DNA from 3 places in the Rhodococcus erythropolis R138 genome. Region 1 is predicted to be linked to each of the others. Evidence: riboswitches for the same ligand, from Rfam matches in the RefSeq annotation. Region 1 holds a riboswitch; each other region holds the start of a gene.
The links. Region 1 has a riboswitch for cobalamin ahead of H351_RS26110 (ABC transporter substrate-binding protein). Riboswitches for the same ligand answer to the same signal wherever they lie in the genome.
Positions count from the first base shown of each region.

Region 2: it holds a riboswitch for cobalamin, as region 1 does, so the genes downstream of both, H351_RS22165 (ABC transporter substrate-binding protein) here and H351_RS26110 (ABC transporter substrate-binding protein) in region 1, are expected to answer to the same signal.
Region 3: it holds a riboswitch for cobalamin, as region 1 does, so the genes downstream of both, cobN (cobaltochelatase subunit CobN) here and H351_RS26110 (ABC transporter substrate-binding protein) in region 1, are expected to answer to the same signal.

Region 1 is NZ_CP007255.1:5,676,550-5,683,786, reverse strand. It holds gene H351_RS26130 (arylsulfatase) at 1-1,343, shown strand, start outside; gene H351_RS26125 (ABC transporter ATP-binding protein) at 1,359-2,132, opposite strand; gene H351_RS26120 (FecCD family ABC transporter permease) at 2,129-3,169, opposite strand; gene H351_RS26115 (class I SAM-dependent methyltransferase) at 3,166-3,918, opposite strand; gene H351_RS26110 (ABC transporter substrate-binding protein) at 3,919-4,932, opposite strand; cobalamin riboswitch at 4,991-5,171, opposite strand; gene H351_RS26105 (siderophore-interacting protein) at 5,212-6,069, opposite strand; gene H351_RS26100 (SDR family NAD(P)-dependent oxidoreductase) at 6,552-7,237, shown strand, end outside.
Region 2 is NZ_CP007255.1:4,823,856-4,831,092, forward strand. It holds gene H351_RS22155 (ABC transporter ATP-binding protein) at 1-663, opposite strand, end outside; gene H351_RS22160 (FecCD family ABC transporter permease) at 660-1,700, opposite strand; gene H351_RS22165 (ABC transporter substrate-binding protein) at 1,697-2,692, opposite strand; cobalamin riboswitch at 2,809-2,956, opposite strand; gene H351_RS22170 (MMPL family transporter) at 3,026-5,146, shown strand; gene H351_RS32795 (hypothetical protein) at 5,276-5,398, shown strand; gene H351_RS22175 (SDR family oxidoreductase) at 5,449-7,237, shown strand, end outside.
Region 3 is NZ_CP007255.1:3,742,564-3,749,800, forward strand. It holds gene H351_RS17230 (HNH endonuclease) at 1-219, opposite strand, end outside; gene cobJ (precorrin-3B C(17)-methyltransferase) at 246-1,733, opposite strand; gene H351_RS17240 (precorrin-8X methylmutase) at 1,730-2,356, opposite strand; gene cobG (precorrin-3B synthase) at 2,376-3,518, opposite strand; cobalamin riboswitch at 3,570-3,702, shown strand; gene cobN (cobaltochelatase subunit CobN) at 3,742-7,237, shown strand, end outside.

The DNA.
Region 1 (7,237 bases):
ACCTCGAAGAAATCGAGCAGCTGGACAACACGATCATCGTGGTGGTTTCCGACAACGGTGCCAGTGGTGAGGGCGGACCCGACGGTTCAGTCAACGAGAACAAAATCGCGAACGGGGTACCCGACGACCTCGCCGAGAACCTGGCAAAGCTGGACGAGTTGGGCAGCACCGAGACGTACAACCACTATCCCAACGGGTGGGCGATGGCGTTCAACACGCCCTTCAAGATGTGGAAGCGGTACTCGTTCAACGGCGGAACCTGCGACCCCTGCATCATCTCGTGGCCGGAGGGCATCGACGCCCGAGGCGAGATTCGAGATCAGTACCACCATGCCATCGACGTCGTCCCGGCTCTGCTCGACTGCGTCGGTGTCGACTTGCCCGACACGGTGAAGGGATACACCCAGCACCCGATCCAAGGCGTGAGCATGCGGTACAGCTTCGACGCCGGCAACATCCCCACCGCCAAGCACACCCAGTTCTATTCGATGCTCGGAGGACGAGGGATTTGGCATGACGGGTGGAAGGCCGTCACCACGCACCCGACTCTGAGCGGGTGGGGTCATTTCTCGGAAGACACCTGGGAGCTCTACCACACGGAGGTGGACCGAGCCGAGCTCCGGAACCTTGCCGGCGAAGAACCCGGCAGGCTCGCCGAGCTCGTGGGGTTGTGGTTCCACGAGGCCGGCGCCAATCAAGCTCTGCCACTGGATGATCGGTCCGGTGTCGAACTCCTCACCACACCTCGCCCCCAGCTGGCTCCGCCGCGCAACCGGTACGTCTACCGTCCAGGGGGAGCCGAGGTACCGGAAGCCGTCGCTGTCAACCTTCGTAATCGTTCATACTCGATCGGGGCAGTTGTCGACTTGGCCGAACCGGGTGCGGCCGGTGTGCTGTTCTCGCATGGCGGCAGGTTCGGTGGTCATTCGCTGTACGTCAAGGACAACCGACTGCATTACGTGTACAACTTCCTCGGCAGTGAACAGCAGAAGATCGATGCCGCCGAAGACCTCCCCATCGGCGAAAATGTAATCTTGGCAGCAACTTTCGACAAGGAAGGTGAGGATCCGCCGGGCACTGCGCACGGGGTGCTCGGCCTCTACTACGGCGATCGGAAAGTCGGTGAGGGCAGAATCCGCACTCAGCCAGGCAAGTTCAGTATCGGCGGCGGCGAAGGGCTCAATGCAGGCCGTGACAGCGGGGAGCCTGTGACCGACGACTACCCGGATACCTCACCATGGGCGTTTACCGGTGGAACGCTCAGCCGGGTGGCGATCGACGTCAGTGGGGAACCGTACGTCGACCTCGAACGCGAAGCAGTGGCGATGCTCTCGCGTGAATGACAGATCCGCGTGCGTCTAATCCGAGCTGGGTGGAAGGTATCTCACGGTGGGTACTCCGCCAGGACCGTCCAGGCGGACTTCGGCATCGACCTGGTAGACCTCGGCTATCAGGTCGGCGGTGAGGACCTCGGTCGGGCTTCCGTGGGCAACGATGGAGCCACGGTTCAGCATCACTATCGAATCGCAGAACATGGCGGCCAGATTCAGATCGTGCAATGCCATGATCGTGGTGGTGGGCAGGCGACGCACGAGCGCGAGCAATTCGAGTTGATGGTTGATGTCCAGGTGATTGGTCGGTTCGTCGAGCAGCAACTCGTGAGGTTCCTGAGCGAGGGCGCGCGCGATCTGCACGCGTTGGCGCTCCCCGCCGGACAGGGTGTGCCACGACCGGTCGAGCATCCCGGAGAGGTTGGTGTGTTCGATCGCCGCGCGGACGGCGTCGCGGTCGGAACCTGAATGCCCGCCCCACAATCCGCGGTGCGGGGTGCGACCCAATTCGACGACCTCGGCTACCGTCAGGTCGATCTCCGTGTTGCTGTGCTGATCGACGGTGGCAATCCGACGCGCGACATCTCGGCGTTTCCAGTCAGGCAACGGAGTTCGGTCCAGAGTCACCTCCCCGATTGTCGGACGGTTCTGCCCGGCAAGCAGTTTCAGCAGTGTCGATTTTCCCGAACCGTTGGGGCCGAGAAGCCCCACCGTACTTCCGACGGTGGGGGACACGTCGAGGGCGTCAACTATGAGCGCCCCGCCGACCCGCCAGCTGACGCCGGTCGCTTCGAGTGTCATGGCCTGGCCTTTCGTCTCCAGAGGATGACGGCAAATGCAGGCACGCCGACCAACGCGGTTACCACACCGGCCGGGAGTTCCTGCGGCGCAATGGCTGTACGTGCCACGGCGTCGACCCAGACCAGGAAGATCGAGCCGATCAGTGCGGACGCGGGCAGCAGTCGCCGATGGCTCGGACCGACGAGAGCCCGTGCCGCATGCGGGAGGACGAGGCCCACAAAGCCGATGGCGCCTGCGACGCTCACGATCACCGCCGTCATCAAAGCTGTTGCCAACAACAGGGTCACGCGCACTCGCCACACGTTCACCCCCAGCGACGACGCCGCGTCCTCGCCGAAGGCAAAGGCGTCGAGTGCGCGGGAGTGGGTCAGACAGACCACGAGGCCGACGGCGACCACCGCAGCGCAGAGCGCGACGTCGAGCCAGTCGGCGCCGCCGAGTGAGCCCAGGAGCCAGAACATCACGCCGCGAGTCTGCTCGGGATCGGCCGAGGTGATCACGATGAACGAGGTGAGCGCCGAGAACAGTTGGGTCGCGGCGACTCCGGCCAGGATCACCCGATCCGGCGTGCCGCCGGCCGCATGGGCGAGCAGCAACACAAGGGCGAAGGAGATCACCGCGCCGATGAAGGCGCCGCTCGACAAGCCGATCACCCCCGACCCCACTCCGAGGATCACGATCAGTACGGCACCGGTCGAGGCGCCGGACGAGATACCGAGGACAAAAGGATCAGCCAGTGGATTGCGAAGCAAAGACTGCATGATCGCCCCGCACAGCCCGAGACCCGCACCGCAGAGCGCGGCGAGCAGAGTACGTGGCAGACGAAGATCCCACACGATGCCGTCGCGGATAGGGGTGACGTCCGCCGCGGTACCGCCGAGATGGCCGACGACGATCGAGGCCACCTCACCGACCGACAGACCGGCCGGCCCCAACGTGATCGCCACGGCGGCCGACCCGGCCAGCGTGACAACACCGATCACCCACAGCAGGGTGACGGTCGTCGGGTTGTCACGCAGGCGAACTCTTGTCGTCATCTCACGCCGTAGACCACGTAGTCGTCGAACAGTTGCCAGACCGTTCCCGACTCTCGAAAACCTGCTTGCGCGAGCGCCGCCAACTGGAAGTCGACGGCAGTGGGCGCGGTAGCGTCGCGTCCGGCGAATCTGCGCTCACGCTCGTCGGTCAGTGGTCCGATGCCGGGAGTTGCCCGCAACTCCTCCCACCAGCTGTCCCACGCGGGAGCGCCGGCAGCAAAGGCGGAGCGTTGCGTCTGCTCGTCGTGAGCCTTCGCCCATCGACCGATGACGGGGGAGCGGCTGTCGAAGCGGAAGTGATCACCGTTGAGCAGGACTCCGTCAGGGCTCAGCAGTTCGCGGCACTGCCGGTACACCTCGACGAGCTGTTGCGGTTGTAACCAGTGCAGCGCGGTTGTCGACACTATCGCCTGCACCGGTGCAGTCACCGAAGTCGGCCAATCGGTGCTCAGCAGGTCTGCGTCGACCAGCTGCAGTCGGTCACCGAAACGAGTCGACGACTGACGGGCGACTTCCAGCAGCATCGGGTCGTAATCGATCCCCACAACGCTCGCGTGCTTGAACTTCTCGAGGATCCGGGCGCTCAGTGAGCCCGGTCCGCAGGCCAGGTCGACAACCGTGAACGGGGTGTGCGCGTACTGCAATTCGAGAACGTCGAGAATCGCGTCGAATCGCTTTTCGCGGTCGGCGATGTATGCCGCCTGCTGGTCGTCCCACTGACGCACCAGTTCACTGATCTCCGCGGACATCTAGACCACACCCAACTGGCGCAGCCCGTCGGAGAGCTGTTCGATGCCACCGACATTGCGGATCGAGGGATCCATCGTCGTTCCCTCGAGGATGATGTAACGCTTGTTCTTCACTGCGGTGAGCTTGCTGGCGACCGGGTCCGATTCGAGGAACGCGATCTTGTCTGCGGCACTGTCGCCGTCTCCGCCGCGGTCGAGATCTGCGAGCACCAGCACGGTCGGGTCTCGATCGAGCACACTCTCCCAACCGATTTCGGGCCAGTACTGTTTGTTGTCGTCGAAGGCGTTCTTCGCGCCCACCGCGTCGGTCATGATTCCCGGTGCACCGCAGCACCCGGCGAAGTACGGAGTCTTCGTGGCTGCGTACCACCACGCCAGCGTCACGTTTTCGGCTCCCAGCGACGCCGTGGCGGTGGCCGCGCGATCCTTCAAACTCTCGGTCAGCTCGACACCTTTGTCCTTGACGTCGAACAGTGTTGCCACGTCGCCGATTTCGGCGTACAAGTCGTCGAGTGTGAGGGCCTTGCTCTGCTCGGCATCCTGACCGGTGCACTCGCTGGGCGACTGGTACGTCGCGACCCCGAGGTCGGTGAACTTGGTCCGGTCGGCGATGCCTTCCGAGGTGAACGTGTAATTGAAGGTCGTGTAGACCATGTCCGGTTCGCGTTCGAGGACACTCTCGAAGGACGGGAACTCGGTGTCGAAAGCTTGAACCTGACTGCGTGCCTCACGTAATTCGGGGAGTACGTCGTCGTCGCTCATGGCGTAGCCGGCCATCCGGTCCTGCACTCCCAGTGCGAACAGCATTTCGGCCGCAGGCTGATTTACCGCGATCGCCCGTTCGATCGGTCGCTCCACCGTGACGTCTCGGCCACAGTTCTGGACTGTCACGCGCGATTGTTCGGAAGAGTTGGATTGTTGGGCAGCACTGTCGTCGGAGGAGCAGGCAACCAACGACGCGCTCAACAAGGCCGCGACGGCAGCGGCGGGTAGGCGAAGTCTGGACAGACGCATGGAATCTCGTTCTCGCAGGGGCTCGTTCGCGGAGCCCGTTACCGTGTGAACAGGCGCCTGTTGACCCCTGCTGCCAGCCGGTATTCGGACTCGAGATCGCCCCACCCGAGCGCCTTCCCAGATTTTCATCCAGTGGCGTAAGCCCGGGCGGTCACCCTCACCGCTGCGCGTCAGTTCCGGATTCACACCGGATTCCCTGACCCCCTGTGTGGAGGTCCGCTGGCACAGAGGAACTTATCACCGCAGTGCACGGCCGGTCAGGTCGGCCGGTGTACGCGATCAGATCTCGATGGCCAGGTCGTCGATGTCGGTGAGGGTTCCACCGTCGGCGAGGATGCGCTCGTAGTTCTCGCGCCGACGGAGGTCGATTTCGGTGTTGCTGATGCCGCGCTTCCAGTATCCGAATATCGCGACGTCGTCTTTGTCGAGTCCGACGGTCGACCGAAAGTGCCTACGGATTGCGCGCATCTCGTTGCGTTCACCGGCTCCCCACACGACGTAGCTCGCGGGATCGGCGAGCTCGCGTGCTCGTACCGCCAGTGGGCCGTCGGGCTCGGCGAGATCTGCGCTCACGCGGTGAAGCTCCAGGCCGGGGAGAGCGGGCAGTTCGGCGAAAGCGACCTCGTCATCTGTTGTGACCCAGCCGATTCCGGCCACGTCGGTAGGTAGCTGCTCGATGATCGAGTACAGCGCAGGTATTGCGGTGCCGTCCAGAAAAAGTGCGATCCGTCGACCGGGAACGTCGGGGACCAAGAAGTGTGGTCGCGGACCGGTGAGACCGAAGATGTCACCGATGGCCAACGCCGCTGCCCACCTCATCATCGGGCTGGTCTGTCCGTGCAGGACCACGTCGATGACGATCGATCCGGCTACAGAATCGTAGGAACGCACCGTGTACACACGCGAAGCGTCGTCGAAATTGGGCCCGAGATTCATACGTACGGTGACGTTCGGGCGTGACCAGGTCGGATCGTCGGTCGACTCCGTCAAATGAGCCGTGATCCGCAGCAGGTGGTCGCTCGGTCGCTCCATTGCTTCGACGACGGCGAGAACGTCGTTGAGTCCGCGATTGTGGTCAGCGGTTCGTAGGACGCTCGCCCGGGGAGTTGTTGTGCTCGTGGCGTCTGTATGTGTCATGGACTGTGCTCCTGGATCGGGTTTTCGAGATGCCATCAGGTTAGTGCTGCCTAAGTCGGCAAAGTTGTCCAGAAGTGACATCTGATTACCTGAATCAAACCTGCGTCGCGGACAACGCGTTTGAGCGACTTGTACTCGCGCTGCTACGGTGCCTGTGATGTCCATACGCCGCTGTACTCTCGATTCCGGCCGTGCACTGCGCACGGCCCGATTCGGCGTAGCGACATTCCGCCGGGGGCGTAAGGCGATCGACCGCCGCCCCTCTGGTCTTGTCTGGATCGAAAGAGCCTCGGCCGCACCGGCCGGATCCGTCTGACATTCGCCACTTCGGCGAGCCTTACCTCGCTGAGATTTCGCAGTGCCACACCTGTTGCAGTGCTGCGTATTTCCCGTACCTGAAGTTTCTCGCGGGTGAGTTGTGAGTGTCGGCGCCGCCGAGCCTGGATTACCAGCCAACTCGTTTTCGCGAAAGGTACACAGCAATGAATCGTTTCGAAGGTCGTCGTATTCTCGTCACCGGCGCAGGATCTGGAATCGGGCAGGCCACCGCGCTGCGGTTGCTCGCCGAAGGTGGCCGCGTGGTCGCTGCCGACATCTCCGAGAAGGGGCTGGCAGACACCCGGAAGTCGGCTGAACATGCCTCGACGGAGGGTCGTCTCGACACCGTCGTCGTCGATATCGGTGACGAGAGTTCCGTCATCACGGTTGTGGGTCAGGCAATTTCGGCTCTCGGGGGATTGGACGTACTGGTCAACGCCGCCGGGATATTGCGAGGCGGGCACACCCACGAGACCTCACTGGACTTGTGGAATCAGGTGATCTCCGTGAACTTGACCGGCACCTTCCTCGTCACTCGTCAGGCACTGCCAGCTCTCCTGTCCACCGGCAACGCAGTGGTGGTGAATTTCAGCTCCACCTCCGCAGCCTTTGCGCACCCGTACATGGCCGCATATGCGGCGAGTAAGGGAGGAATCCAGTCCTTCACTCACGCACTGGCTCTCGAATACGGCAAGCAGGGTCTGCGCGCCGTCGCGGTAGCTCCGGGCAGTGTGAAGAGCGGGATCACCGACACCACGGCGTCGTACCTGCCGGAAGACACCGACTGGTCGCTCTTCGGCAAGCTGTCGCCAATTCTGAGCACTGATCTGGAGTCCGGTGGTGCTCCCAT
Region 2 (7,237 bases), 850 kb from region 1:
CCGTAGATCGTGCATCGTGACCACAACCGCGAGCCCCGCCGACGCAAGTTCGGCGAGCAATTCCATCACGATCAACTGGTGACGAAGATCGAGATGATTGGTCGGCTCGTCCAACAACAGAACCTTGGGCTCCTGAGCCAATGCGCGCGCTATCGAGACACGTTGCCGCTCACCACCCGACAGGGTGGACACGTCGCGTCCGGCAAGCTCGACCAGACCAACCTGCTCGATGCACCGGTCCACGATGGCGGTATCTCGCTCAGTGCTTCGGTCCAACCAGCTACGGTGCGGAGTTCGTCCGAGCGCGATCGATTCACGAACCGAAAGTCCTGCCGAGACAGTAGGTTCCTGGACGCTCGCCGAGATGGTTTTGGCGATGTCCTTACGCGAGAGCGTCGTCGAGTCGGCTTGATCGATCAGAACTGCGCCACCTGTCGGAGTCAAAGCGTTGTAGCAGCAGCGCAGCGCCGTCGTCTTGCCACTGCCGTTGGGTCCGACCAAGCCCAGTATTTCACCGGACGTCACCGCGAAAGTGATGCCGCGCAAGACTTCGCGGTTGCCAAGCCGCGCCCGGGTCTCGACGAGTTCGAGCAGAGGCGCAGCTTCGCCGTCCTTCGGGCATGTCACTGTTCTGGTCTGCGTCACTGTTCTGGTCTGCGTCACTGTTCGAGCCTCCGATACTGCCGGTAGAGCATCCAGACGAAGATCGGTGCACCCACGAGGGCGGTGATCACTCCGACCGGAACTTCGGTGGATTGTGCCACCGAGCGCGCAGCGGTATCCGCGGCAACCATCGCGACGGCGCCCAGAAGGGCTGCAGCAGGGAGCAGTCGAATTGCTCTGGTGCCGACGATGAAACCGGCCAGATGTGGGATCAGGAGGCCGATGAATCCGATTCCACCGGCAACGCTGACTGCCGCGCCCGCCAGTACGGAGACCGCAAGCAAGGACAACACTCGGAACCGTCGGACGTTCATACCGAGTGCTGCAGCCCCGTCGTCACCGGTCTGCAAGACGTCCATCCACCGCGAACTGAACAGAAGGGCCGTGCCGACGACGACCAGTGCGATCGTCGGGAAGATCAGCGTCGACCATCGCGCATCACCGAATCCGCCGGCAATCCAGTGCATCACCGACGTCACGTGCCGATCATCGGCCAACACCAGGATGCAAAAGGTGATGAGCGCCGAGAATATTTGGGCGAGCGCTACACCCACCAAAATGATCGCGGTCGGCTGCGGATACCGGCCGCCGATCAGCAGTGCGAGAAACAACGGGATCATCGCCCCGACGAATGCTGCGACCGGAATCGTGAAAACCCCGAGGAGGCCGGCGCCGAAACCCAGCACCGACACGAGCACCACCATGAATCCCGCACCCGACGAAACTCCGAGCAGATACGGGTCGGCAAGAGGATTCCGTGTGACAGCCTGAGCAACAGCACCCGACATCGCCAAGGAAGCACCCACGACCGCAGCCGTGAGTGCACGTGGCAGGCGGGAGTCGATCACGATCGACTCCCGCGCCGCGGTCCACCACGTTTCGAAAGTCCCTGGCGCCAAACGGGCTCCGACTATCGCCCAGACGTCACCGACGGGAATGCGAACCGATCCCAAGGAGACGGCCAACCCCAGGACGATCGCCAAGGCGACCGCCAAGCCGACAAGTAGGGCGCCGTACCCGTAACGCGTGCGGGTCACTTCGCCGCGTCAGCGCCCGGATGGAAGGCCGTCGCGATGGTCTGTGCCGAACGCACCAACCGTGAACTCTCGAACAGGTCCGCGAGAGGAACCACGACGAACCGGTTCTGCTGCACAGCAGGGGTGGTCGCCATCAACGGCTGGGCACGGAGGAAGTCGATCTTCTGCTCGGCCGTCTTGTCGCCGTAGTCGATGACCACGATCGCCTGGGGTGCACGCTCGGCAACAGCTTCCCACGATGCGTCGATGTAGGGCTTTGTCCCTTCGGCGAAGATGTTCGAGACACCGGAGTATTCCGCGACCAATTGACCGACGCCGACTCCGCCGATGGTCGTCGGAACCTGGTCACCACTGTCGTAGAAGAAGGTCGGTACCGGCGCCGCGTCCCCGACCGAAGCGCGGACGGAATCGAGACCATCGCTGATCTCCTCTGCGACCTCGCGGGCGGAATCTTCAACGCCCAGGACTCGACCGAGTTGCGTGTAGTCGTTCTCGAGCAATCCGATGTCGGGGAAACCGGTGCCACAGTATTCCGAGAAGAGGAAGGTGTTGATTCCGCGCTCGCCGAAAGCGTCTCGGGAACGGCCCTGCTTCTCGTTGAAGGCACTGGTCATTCCTCCGACCACGAAGTCCGGATCGACGTCGAGAACCTGCTCCATGCTGGGGAACGTATCGGAGAGGCTGGGAATCTTGTTGAATACATCGGCGGTCTCCGCAGTTGGCGGATTGTCGCTGTACGCCCGACCGACGATCCGGTCACCCGCACCGATTTCGATGAGCGCCTCGGTGACATGCCCGTTCAAAGACACGATGCGCTGCGGCGGCGAGTCGAAGGTCATCTCTCGATCGCAGTTGGTCACGGACACAGGCTGTGCGAAGGATTCCGCAGCAGACGCGGACTCTGATTCCTGGCCTTTGGAACAACCTGCCGAAACCAAGGCGACCGCGATGAGAACAGCGGCGGCGCGGGACGGGGAGAACTGAAGTGACACGGGGACCTCGTAAGGGCTCTGAGCCACGAATGAGAATCCGACAGACAACTCCGCCCGCACACTGATACTCGGCCAGAGCTCCTGCTGGACTTCCTTTTCGTAGACCACGACGAATGGATGTCGCACACCGCGCGGTGGGTAATCGGGCTTGCCGACGCTCGGTGACTACCGAGAATCGACCTACCGTTGCGGGTCAGCGCCGGATTCGGACCGGCTTCCCCCACACGCGTGGCTTGCAAGTGCTTCGAGCAGTATGCATGACGTTTCCGATTCAAGACCAAACGCCCACTACAGTCGATCTGGCCAGACGCCCCCACACACCGGAGTTGATACATGACACGCTGGGCCCAAACCGTCGTCGCCCGGAAATGGTGGGTACTGAGCCTCGCGGTTCTGATAGTTCTCATCAGTGGGGTGTGGGGACTCGGAGTGTTCGGCAAGCTCAGCCAGGGCGGCTTCATCGATCCGGGCAGCGACTCCGCGAAGGTTGCGGACATCATCGAAGACAATCTCGGGCCGCAGACCCCGGACATCATCGCGATCTACTCACCCACCGACGGCAAGACCCTCGACGACATCGGGCCGGCAGTAACGGCCGCCGTCGACCAGTTCAAAACGGAAGTGCCGACCGCGTCGGTGAAGTCGTATTGGGGAACGGACGCCGCGGCCAAGGCCAGTCTGCTCTCGAACGACGGATCCATGGCGGCCGTTGCGATCACGTTGGCACCGGACTCGGGCGTCACACCTGCTACTTTCGCCGATCTCTTGCCGAAGCTCGAAGTTGAAGGTGCCGAGGCACAATTCGCGGGTAATACCGTTGTCGGCGTCGCGTTCAACACCAAGCTGGAGAAAGACCTGGTGGTCGCCGAAGCCATCGCCATTCCGATCACTCTGGTGCTGCTGGTCTTCATCTTCGGCGGCATCGTCGCTGCGGCGGTTCCGGTATTCGTGGGTGTACTCAGTGTCTTGAGCGCCTTGGCGGTTCTGCGAATCCTCACGTTGATCACCGATGTGTCCTCGTTCTCGATCAACGTCGCTTCTCTTCTCGGGTTGGGACTTGCAATCGACTACGGACTGTTCGTGGTCGGTCGGTTCCGTGAAGAACTGAATTCGGGCTCGGACCCGGGAGCGGCTGCGCAGCGGACAGTTCTGACCGCGGGTCGCACCGTCATGTTCTCGGGTCTGCTGCTGATCTGCGCGTTCAGCGGCATGCTCGTTTTCCCGCAGGCCGTCATCCGGTCTTTGGGTTTCGGTGCGATCGCAGCAGTACTGAGCGCGGCGGTTCTGTCGCTGACCGCTGTGCCTGCGCTGCTTGCCATTCTGGGGCATCGCATCAACGCCCTGACGTGGCGCAAGGATGCGGCGCAACGCGGCGAGGAACGCTCGCGCAAGTTCTGGGGCCGCGTCGTCACGTGGGTGATGAAGCGTCCGGTCGCGGTCTCGGTGACGATCGTGGCCGTGCTGCTCGTGATGGCCTCGCCGCTGCTCGGTGCCCGTTTGGGAGAACTCTCGTACACCGCACTCCCGGACAACAACCCCGCTCGCGTCGCAATGGACACGTTGGTCAACGACTTCCCGCAGACCGGCAACGGCGCGACGATGATCCTTCAGGCCGAGGACGGGAACACTCTCACCCCGGCCGAAGGTGCAGCGATCGCCGAGTCCGCCGGTCAGGTCGAGGGCATCGGTCAGGCGACCGTCGTCGCGAGCACCAATCAACTCATCGCGGTTCAGGCTCTCTACAGCGAGGGCTCTACACCCCAATCACAGAGCACCGCAGTGACAGATCTGCGTGCGATCTCCGCTCCCGACGGAACAGTGCTGCTTGTCGGTGGCGGTCAAGCCATGGTCGACGACGGCAACAACGCCGTCCTGCACTGGTTGCCGGTGATGATCCTCATCATGGTCGGATCGACCTTGATCCTGTTGTTCCTCGCGTTCGGTTCGGTGGTCCTGCCCATCAAGGCGGTACTGATGGCCGCGCTGAGCCTCGCGACCACCTTCGGAGTCCTCACCTTCGTCTTCCAGGACGGTCACGGCGTCGAACTCCTCGGGGTCAGTCAAACTCCGCTGGAGGCGACGTTCGTCGTGCTCATCCTGGCGGTGGTGTTCGGATTGTCCACGGACTACGAGGTTTTCCTGATGTCCCGGATGGTCGAGGCCAAGAACGCGGGAGCGACGACGGAGGAAGCAGTCAAGTTCGGAACCGAACGCACCGGCCGCATCGTGACGGCCGCCGCCCTACTCCTGATCGTGGTGACGGGGGCATTCGCGATGTCCGGGTTGTCGGTGATGAAGTTCCTGGGCGTCGGCATGATCGTCGCGCTGATCGTCGACGCGACCATCATCCGCATGTTGCTCGTGCCCTCGCTCGTGAAGTTGATGGGCGAAGCGAACTGGTGGGCTCCGGCCTGGATGAAAAAGGTTCACGCGAAGGTCGGCATCGGCCACTGATTTCGGGCCACTGATCACGCACTAGTGGATTTCCCTGATCGGGCAGTCGTCCTCGAGGATGACTGCCCGATCAGGGAAATCGCTCCGCAGGGCGATGTTCTCCGAAGCTGATTTCGTCAGACTTGGAGCATGACAATTTTCGAATGGATCCTTGCAATCCCCGCTCTTGCACTTGCCGTCGCGTTCCTGTTTTCCGGAATCATCGCTGCGGGCATCGACTTCGACACCGAGGATGGCGTCATGACGCACTGATGTCCGGTTCCCTCTAGCCGTCGATCTTACTTTGGAGTAAGTTACCGACCATGGCCACATACATCGTCACTGGCGGTACCGGGTTCCTCGGACGAGCTGTACTACCGCTCCTGCTCGAGCATGATGAAACTGCTCAGATCCACGTGCTGGTCAGAGCGGGTTCTGTCGCAAAACTCGAAGGACAGGTGTCGGCAATTCCGGGCGGTGATCGAGTGCATCCGCTCGTTGGCGATCTCACCGAGCCCGAGCTGGGCATCGACTCTCCCCCGCCGGCCGACCATGTCCTTCACCTCGGCGCGATCTACGACATCACGGCCGGAGACGAGCAGGCTTCGACGAATGTCGAGGGCACACGCTCCGTGGTCGAACTTGCTGCGAAACTGGGAGCCACCCTTCATCACGTGTCATCGGTCGCAGTCGCAGGCGACTATCCGGGCACGTTCAGCGAGACCGATTTCGATTGCGGCCAAGGCTTTCCGACGCCGTACCACCGAACCAAGTTCGAGGCCGAGAAGCTCGTTCGAGAACGAGAAGGCCTCACCTGGCGTGTTTATCGGCCGTCTGCCGTGGTCGGCAACTCCGTCACCGGAGAGATGGACAAGATCGACGGACCGTATTACTTGTTCCCAGGTCTGGCGCTACTCGCGAAACTACCTGCAGCACTACCTGTCCCGATCCCCAACCTCGGGGCAACCAACGTGGTGCCGGTCGATTATGTGGCCGCTGCCCTCGTCGAGTTGATGCATGTGCCCGGCCGTGACGGCGAAGCATTCCATCTCGTCAATCCGAAACCTCAACCGGTACGCGAAATCTATGCCGGCCTCGCCAAGGCCGCCGGAGCACCGCGGCCCGCGCTCAGCCTGCCGGGCGTGATCGCCAAACCCTTTGTCTCGCCATTGCCGATGGACTCGGCAGAATCGGCACGGAAAGTCTTCCTCGATCGCATCGGCATGCCTGCAGCGTTGCTCGACAACATGACGATGGCGCCGACCTTCACCTCCGAGAGAACCGTTGCCGCCCTCGCCGGATCAGGCCTGACGGTCCCCGAGTTCGGCTCCTACTCGACGGTCTTGTGGAAGTACTGGCGCGCAAACCTCGATCCCAATCGCGCACGTCGCAACCATCCCGAAGGACCACTTGTCGGGCGGATAGTCCTGATCACCGGTGGCTCGTCCGGAATCGGCAAGGCCTCTGCCATCGCCGCCGCCCAGAAAGGCGCCACAGTTCTCCTGATCGCACGCCGCACCGACGAACTCGATGCCGCGGTACAGGAGATTCGATCAAGCGGAGGCAAAGCGTTCGGTTATCCCTGCGACATCACCGACGACGAGTCGGTCCAGCACACGATCAAAAGCATTCTGACAGAACATGATCACGTGGACATGTTGGTCAACAACGCCGGCCGATCCATTCGGCGCGGCATTTACCATTCCACGGATCGTTTCCACGACTACGAACGAACGATGGCCGTGAACTACTTCGGCGCTGTGCGATTGGTGCTCGCATTGTTGCCCACCATGCGTTCTCGCCGCTTCGGTCACATCGTGAACATCAGCAGCGCGGGAGTCCAGGCGGCAACGCCTAGATTCTCGGCCTACGTGGCGAGCAAGGCCGCCCTCGACGGCTTCTCCGACGTAGCTGCCTCCGAAACCCTGGCAGACGGAATCACTTTCACGACCATCCACATGCCGCTGGTCGAAACGCCGATGATCGCTCCGACCGGCGAATACAACAACGGCCCGATCACCAGCCCGGAAAAGGCTGCGGCAATGGTGATCCGCGCGCTGATCGAACGCCCCAAGCGCATCGACGTGCCACTGGGCACTCTGGGTGATCTGG
Region 3 (7,237 bases), 1.9 Mb from region 1:
CGCCGGTGCGATGTTGTCGAGCGTGTAGCGCCCACCGCGGGAGATCGCCAGCACACAGTCACGCTGCGGCGACTCGTCCGGCTCGCCGCAGTACGCGCAGCCACCCCAGGCCGCTTTGAGCGCGGACCACTGCTCCACGGACAAGTCGTGCTCCACCAGATCCATTCGGCGTTTGCGTTTGCGCGCGTATCTGGCTTTCCGGGTCCGGTTGACGGGCATGACGCCATGCTATCGCCGAGTGGTGGTTACTCCGGGTACCGCCGCGGGGTGAACACTTGACGGCCCGAACCGGTTTCGACGACCGTCGTCATCGACGAGCCGACGATCAGCAGCGTCCGCATGTCGATCTCGGAAGGCTCGAGCTCGCCGAGGGTTACGACGCGAACTGATTCCTCGGCGCCGGCAACATCGCGCCCGATGACAACAGGAGTCTCAGGGGAGCGGTGCTCGAGCACGAGGTCTTTCATGGCTTGGACCTGCCACGTCCGGGACTTCGACGCCGGGTTGTAGACCGCAAATGCCATGTCTGCGGCTGCAACTGCCGAGATACGGCGCGCGACGACATCCCACGGCTTGAGGCGATCAGACAACGAGAGCACCGCATAGTCGTGCCCGAGGGGAGCGCCGACGCGACTGGCGACAGCGTTTGCCGCCGTCATACCGGGAAGGATGCGGACCGGGACCCCGCGCCACTGGTCTTCGGCGGCAACTTCGAGAACTGCTGCAGCCATGGCGAATACGCCGGGATCTCCCGACGAGACGACAGCTACACGGGCGCCGTTCTTCGCCAGGTCCAACGCCATCGCGGCGCGTTCGGCTTCGACGCGGTTGTCGCTGGAATGGCGCCGCTGGCCCGGACGCGTCGGCACGCGATCGACGTAAGGGCCGTAGCCGACGAGGTCGGTGGCCAACGAAAGCTCATGCGCCACTTCGGGTGTGGTCCAGGCGGTGTCGCCCGGCCCGAGTCCGACCACGACCACCTCGCCGCGGGACTCGGTTGCGGGTCGAGGGTTGTTCGACGGGCTCGGAACGATGGCGATCGAGAAGTACGGAACTCCGTCCGGGTCGACCTCGGCAGCGGATTCGACGCGTTGACGTGTGGTGCTCGCGCGCTCGACGTAGTGCGCTTCATCCAAGCGGCCGGAATCCTCGAGCGATTGCAGGACAGGCGGGAACGTGCGTCCGAGCTTGAGGATGGCAGCGGCGTCGGTTTCCTTGAGCCGCCTGGTCAGCTCAGCCTGCGGCAATGTTCCGGGCAGGATCGTCAGGATTTCTTCACCCTCGACCAGCGGCTTTCCGAGTGCAGCAGATGCCGCGCTGACGGAGGTGACACCGGGAATCACCTCGGCGTCGAAGCGATCGGCCAGCCTCTTGTGCATGTGCATGTAGGAGCTGTAGAAGAGCGGATCGCCGGCGGCGAGCAACGCGACGGTTCGACCGGCCGCGAGGTGAACTGCCAACCGTTCGGCAGCCGCTTCGTAGAATTCGTCCATCGCGCCCTGGTATCCGCCGGGATGATCAACGGTCTCGGTGGTCACGGGGTAGACGAGGTGTTCTTCGATCTGTCCTTCGCGCATGTACGGCGCTGCAACTCCGCGGGAGATGCTCTTGCCGTGCCTCGCGGAGTGGAACGCAACCACATCGGCCTCGCCGATGACGCGAGCGGCTTTGACGGTCACCAATTCGGGATCGCCGGGGCCGATACCTACACCCCAGAGCTTGCCTGCACTCATTCGACCTCGCTCGCAATCGCATTGACGACGGCCGCGGTGATCGCGCTACCGCCGCGTCGGCCGCGGAGAACGAGATGATCGATCCCGCTGGCGTGTTCGATGAGGGCTTCCTTCGACTCGGCAGCGCCGATGAAGCCGACCGGACCTCCGACGATGGCGGCCGGACGGGGTGCGCCGGCTTCGATGAGGTTCAGGAGATGGAACAGTGCGGTGGGTGCGTTTCCGATCGCGACAACAGCGCCCTCGAGCTTGGCTCCCCACAGTTCGAGAGCAGCCGCCGAGCGAGTGTTGTCGATGGTCGACGCCAGCACGGGAACCCGCGGATCGCCGAGGGTGCAGATGACGTCGTTACCGGCGGGCAGACGCTTGCGCGTGATGCCGGCAGCCACCATCTGAGCGTCGCAGAAAATCGGCGCGCCGTCGCGCAGAGCTGCGCGCGCAGCCGAGACGACACCCGGTGTGAAGGCGACGTCGTCGACGAGATCGACCTGGCCACTTGCATGAATCATGCGCACTACAGCTTGCGAGACATCCGCCGGGAAACGGCTCAGGTCGGCTTCGGCCCGAATGGTGGCAAAGGACTGGCGATAGATTTCCGCGCCGTCACGGATGTACTCGATCATGTGCCACACGATAGAGGCATCACCGATCGGCCGGATTCACCCGGTAACCGTCACCCGTCGCAATCACATCCGCTACGTCCCCGCGGGGACGTCCGCAGCTGCGGTCGCACCCGGCCCAGTGCTGGCGCCCGACGACTGGCAGTTCTGCCTGCTCTACCGCGGTGATGGCGTCGGTGCGCACATCGGCGAGCGACTTCTCGCATCCCGGGCTTCCGGTGCAGGCGGTGACGTCGAGCCACGGTGAGTTCTCGTCGAAGATCAGCCCCATCGGCGCCAACACCCGGACTACCTGCTCGGCAGCCCATTCGTCGAGGTCGAAGATATGCACCGATCGCCACGGCGTCACGACGACGGGCTTGTCGACGGCGGCCAGGAACTCGGCCAGCCGAGCGTCGAGCAGCCCGAATCGCAAGCCTCCGCCCAGGGCTACGGTCCCGTCGCGCTGCTCGAGCCAGCCGATGGTGGGTCGTGCATCCGGCGTGAGGTCCGCCGCACCGGTGGACTCGGCGCTCAGACCCAGCTGCTCGAGGGTGCGTTCGATTCCGTCCGGAACCTCGGCCAGGCGCCAGTGCTTGTCGCGGACGTCGAGGAATGATCGAGCCGCCTCGAGGAGCAATTCGACGGCGTCGTCCGCCTGGACGCGGTGAGTGGTGTGGTGACCGGCGAGCACCAGTGAATGCTCGGTGGCGCTGCGCGCATGGAGCCCGAAATCGCCCCGTAGCCCGGTGATGTCTCCGCGCCCGTCGTCGAGGGTGAACAGGGTTCGCCCTGGCAGATCCGCCAATGCTTGATCCGCTTGGATCGCCGAATCGAGACGGTGGACCAGTTCACGAATGTCGGCTACGCCCCCGATACGGCCGGACAGTGGGGACGCGAGGATGTTGCGCACTCGCTCGTGCGTCGCGGACGGCAGCAGGCCGGCCGACGCGATTCGCGACGCGAAGGCTTCGGGATCCGAGACCGAGCGCAGTTGGACGTTGCCCCTCGAAGTGAGTTCCATCTGCCCGTTGCCGAGATCGCGCGCTGCGTCGGCGAGCGTCTGCAATTGGACCGGGGTGAGGAGTCCGCCGGGTAGGCGCACGCGTGCCAGTGCGCCGTCGGCGGCGTGGTGAACTTGCAGTGCACCCGGGCACGCGTCTGGCTGTGAACGGTCCGTGGGCATGGCTCCAGGGTACGACCTGTCATGAGTGCCTTCTGCGGACCGGTAGCATCACCACCACCAGTGACGGCAGTTGAGGAAACCGGTGAAAGTCCGGTGCGGTCGCGCCACTGTGAGTGTTGCTCGAGCGGGACGTGTTTCCGCTCGGAAACACGAGTCAGACCCTCAACCGCCGTCGATGACAGATCTGTGCCACGGGGCGCGAAACCCCAGGAAGGCTTCACCCGTGATTCTTCTGCTCTCCACGTCCGATACCGATCTGCTGAGCGCCCGCGCCAGCCAGGAAGCCGGCGACGGCGTCTCCTATCGCTGGGCCAACCCCTCACGCTTGCTGGTCTCGGAGGACTTGCCGCCCTTGCTCGACGGCGTCGACCTCGTGATCGTTCGTATCCTCGGCAGCCGTCGCAGCTGGGAAGACGGCCTGGACATGGTCCTCGCCTCCGGACTCCCCGTAGTCGTTCTCGGCGGCGAGCACGCGCCGGATGCCGACCTCATGGAGTGCTCGACGGTCTCCGCCGGTGTTGCTGCCGAGGCGCACAACTACCTGGCTGAGGGTGGCACACAGAATCTGGCACAGCTGCACCACTTCCTCTCCGACACCGTCCTGCTCACCGGCCACGGTTTCGAGCCGCCGGCTCACCTGCCTTCCTGGGGCATCGCTGATTTCGCGCCCGATCTCGACTCGGCGAGCGGTCCGGTCATCGCAGTTCTGTACTACCGCGCCCAGCATTTGGCCGGAAACACCCGGTATATCCAGGCGTTGTGCGACGCGGTCGCCGAGGCCGGTGGCACCGCGCTGCCGATCTACTGCGCATCTCTGCGAACCGCAGAAGCCGAACTTCTGAGCACGCTCCGCCGCGCCGACGCCATGGTCGTGACGGTTCTTGCTGCCGGCGGCACCAAGCCCGCCACCGCATCGGCGGGCGGCGACGACGAAGCGTGGGACGTGGCAGCACTCGCCGCTTTGGACGTTCCGATCTTGCAGGGACTGTGCCTGACCAGCAGCCGCGCCACCTGGGATGCCAACGACGACGGATTGTCGCCGCTCGACGTCGCGACGCAGGTTGCGGTCCCCGAATTCGACGGGCGCATCATCACGGTGCCGTTCTCGTTCAAGGAAATCGATTCCGACGGACTGTCCACGTACATGCCTGATCCGGAGCGCGCAGCCCGCGTGGCCGGCATCGCGGTGCGTCACGGCAAGTTGCGTCATATTCCGACGCCAGAGCGTCGTGTTGCGTTGATGCTGTCGGCGTACCCCACCAAGCACGCTCGCATCGGCAACGCCGTTGGCCTCGACACTCCGGCGAGCGCAATCGATCTGCTCACCGAAATGCGTTCTGCCGGTTACGACCTCGGTCCGGTCGACGGCCCTGACGCAGTTCCCGGCCTGGCGGCCAAGGACGGCGATGCGCTGATCCACGCCCTGATCGCGGCCGGCGGACAGGATCCCGACTGGCTCACTGCCGAGCAGCTCGAGGGCAATCCGATCCGCATCTCGGCAGCGAAGTACCGCGACTGGTTCGCCACCCTGCCCGAAGAGTTGCGCAGCGGAGTCGAGGAACACTGGGGCACAGCGCCCGGCGAGCTGTACGTCGATCGCTCGCAGGATCCGGACGGCGAAATCGTTATCGCGGCACTGCGATTCAACAACATCGTCCTCATGGTTCAGCCGCCGCGGGGATTCGGTGAAAAGCCTGTCGCGATCTACCACGACCCGGATCTGCCGCCGAGCCACCACTACCTCGCGGCCTACCGCTGGATCGCTGCCACCCCGGACAACGGCGGATTCGGCGCCGACGCCGTTGTGCACCTCGGCAAGCACGGCAACCTCGAATGGTTGCCGGGCAAGACGCTCGGCATGTCCAGCAACTGCGGCACCGACGCAGCGCTCGGCGACCTGCCGCTGATCTACCCGTTCCTGGTCAACGATCCGGGTGAGGGAACACAGGCCAAGCGTCGTGCTCACGCGACGCTCGTCGATCACCTGATCCCGCCGATGGCCCGTGCCGAAAGCTACGGCGACATCTCCCGCCTCGAGCAACTGCTCGACGAGCACTCCAACATTTCCGCACTCGATCCGTCCAAGCTCCCGGCTATTCGCCAGCAGATCTGGACACTGATGCGTGCCGCCAAGATGGACCACGACCTCGGCCTCGCCGAGCGGCCTGAAGAAGACGTGTTCGACGACATGCTCCTGCACGTCGACGGTTGGCTGTGCGAGATCAAGGACGTCCAGATCCGCGACGGTCTGCACATTCTCGGCCGTGCACCCCAGGGCGACGCCGAAATCGAACTGGTCCTCGCCATGCTGCGAGCCCGTCAGATGTGGGGCGGCGAACAGAGCGTCCCCGGTTTGCGTGAAGCACTCGGGCTCAGCGAAGACGGCGACGAGTCGCGCAGCCGTGTCGACGACGTCGAGGAAAAGGCGCACGCACTGGTTCGCGGCATGTACGACGCCGATTGGAACCCCGCTGCGGCAGAACAACTCAGCGACGACGAGACCGTCGTGAAGATCCTGCAGTTCGCGGCCACCGAAGTGGTTCCGCGTCTGCGGCAGACCGACAACGAGATCAAGCAGGTCCTGCACGCGCTCGACGGCGGATTCATCGCCGCGGGTCCGAGTGGGTCACCGCTCCGCGGCCTGATCAATGTTCTTCCCACTGGTCGTAACTTCTACTCCGTCGACCCCAAGGCAGTTCCTTCACGCCTGGCGTGGGAGACCGGTCAGGCGATGGCCGAGTCGCTCGCCGCTCGGTATCTCGCCGATCACGGCGAATACCCGCGCTCGGTGGGTCTGTCGGTGTGGGGAACCGCCGCCATGCGTACCTCCGGCGACGACATCGCCGAAGTGTTCGCGCTCCTCGGTGTTCGCCCCGTCTGGGACGAAGCAAGCCGACGCGTCGTCAACCTCGAAGTCATCGATCTCGAAGAACTCGGCCGCCCGCGCATCGACGTCACCGTCCGCATCTCCGGATTCTTCCGTGATGCGTTCCCGCACGTGCTCGCACTGCTCGACGACGCCGTTCAGCTGGTCGCGGCACTGGACGAGACGGACGAGCAGAACTACGTGCGCGCCCACTCACAGGCCGACCTTGCCGAGCACGGCGACGCCAGGCGTGCGACCACCCGTATCTTCGGTTCGAAGCCCGGAACCTACGGCGCCGGACTGCTGCAACTCATCGACTCCAAGACCTGGCGCGGTGACGACGACCTCGCCGAGGTGTACACCAACTGGGGCGGCTTCGCGTACGGCCGTGGGCTCGACGGAATCCCGGCAGCCGACGACATGCGCAGTGCTTACCGTCGAATCAACGTGGCGGCCAAGAACACCGACACACGTGAGCACGACATCGCCGATTCGGACGACTACTTCCAGTACCACGGCGGCATGGTTGCCACCGTGCGCGCGCTGACCGGAAAGTCGCCCGAGGCATATATCGGCGACAGCACTAGGCCGGAATCGGTTCGCACACGCACACTTTCGGAAGAGACCGCACGTGTCTTCCGGGCGCGCGTGGTCAATCCCCGCTGGCTCGACGCGATGCGCCGTCATGGGTACAAGGGTGCCTTCGAGATGGCGGCCACGGTCGACTACCTCTTCGGGTACGACGCCACCACCAACGTGGTCGCGGACTGGATGTACGAAAAGCTCGCCGAGACCTACGTTCTGGACGAGCAGAACCAGAAGTTCATGACGCAATCCAATCCGTGGGCACTAC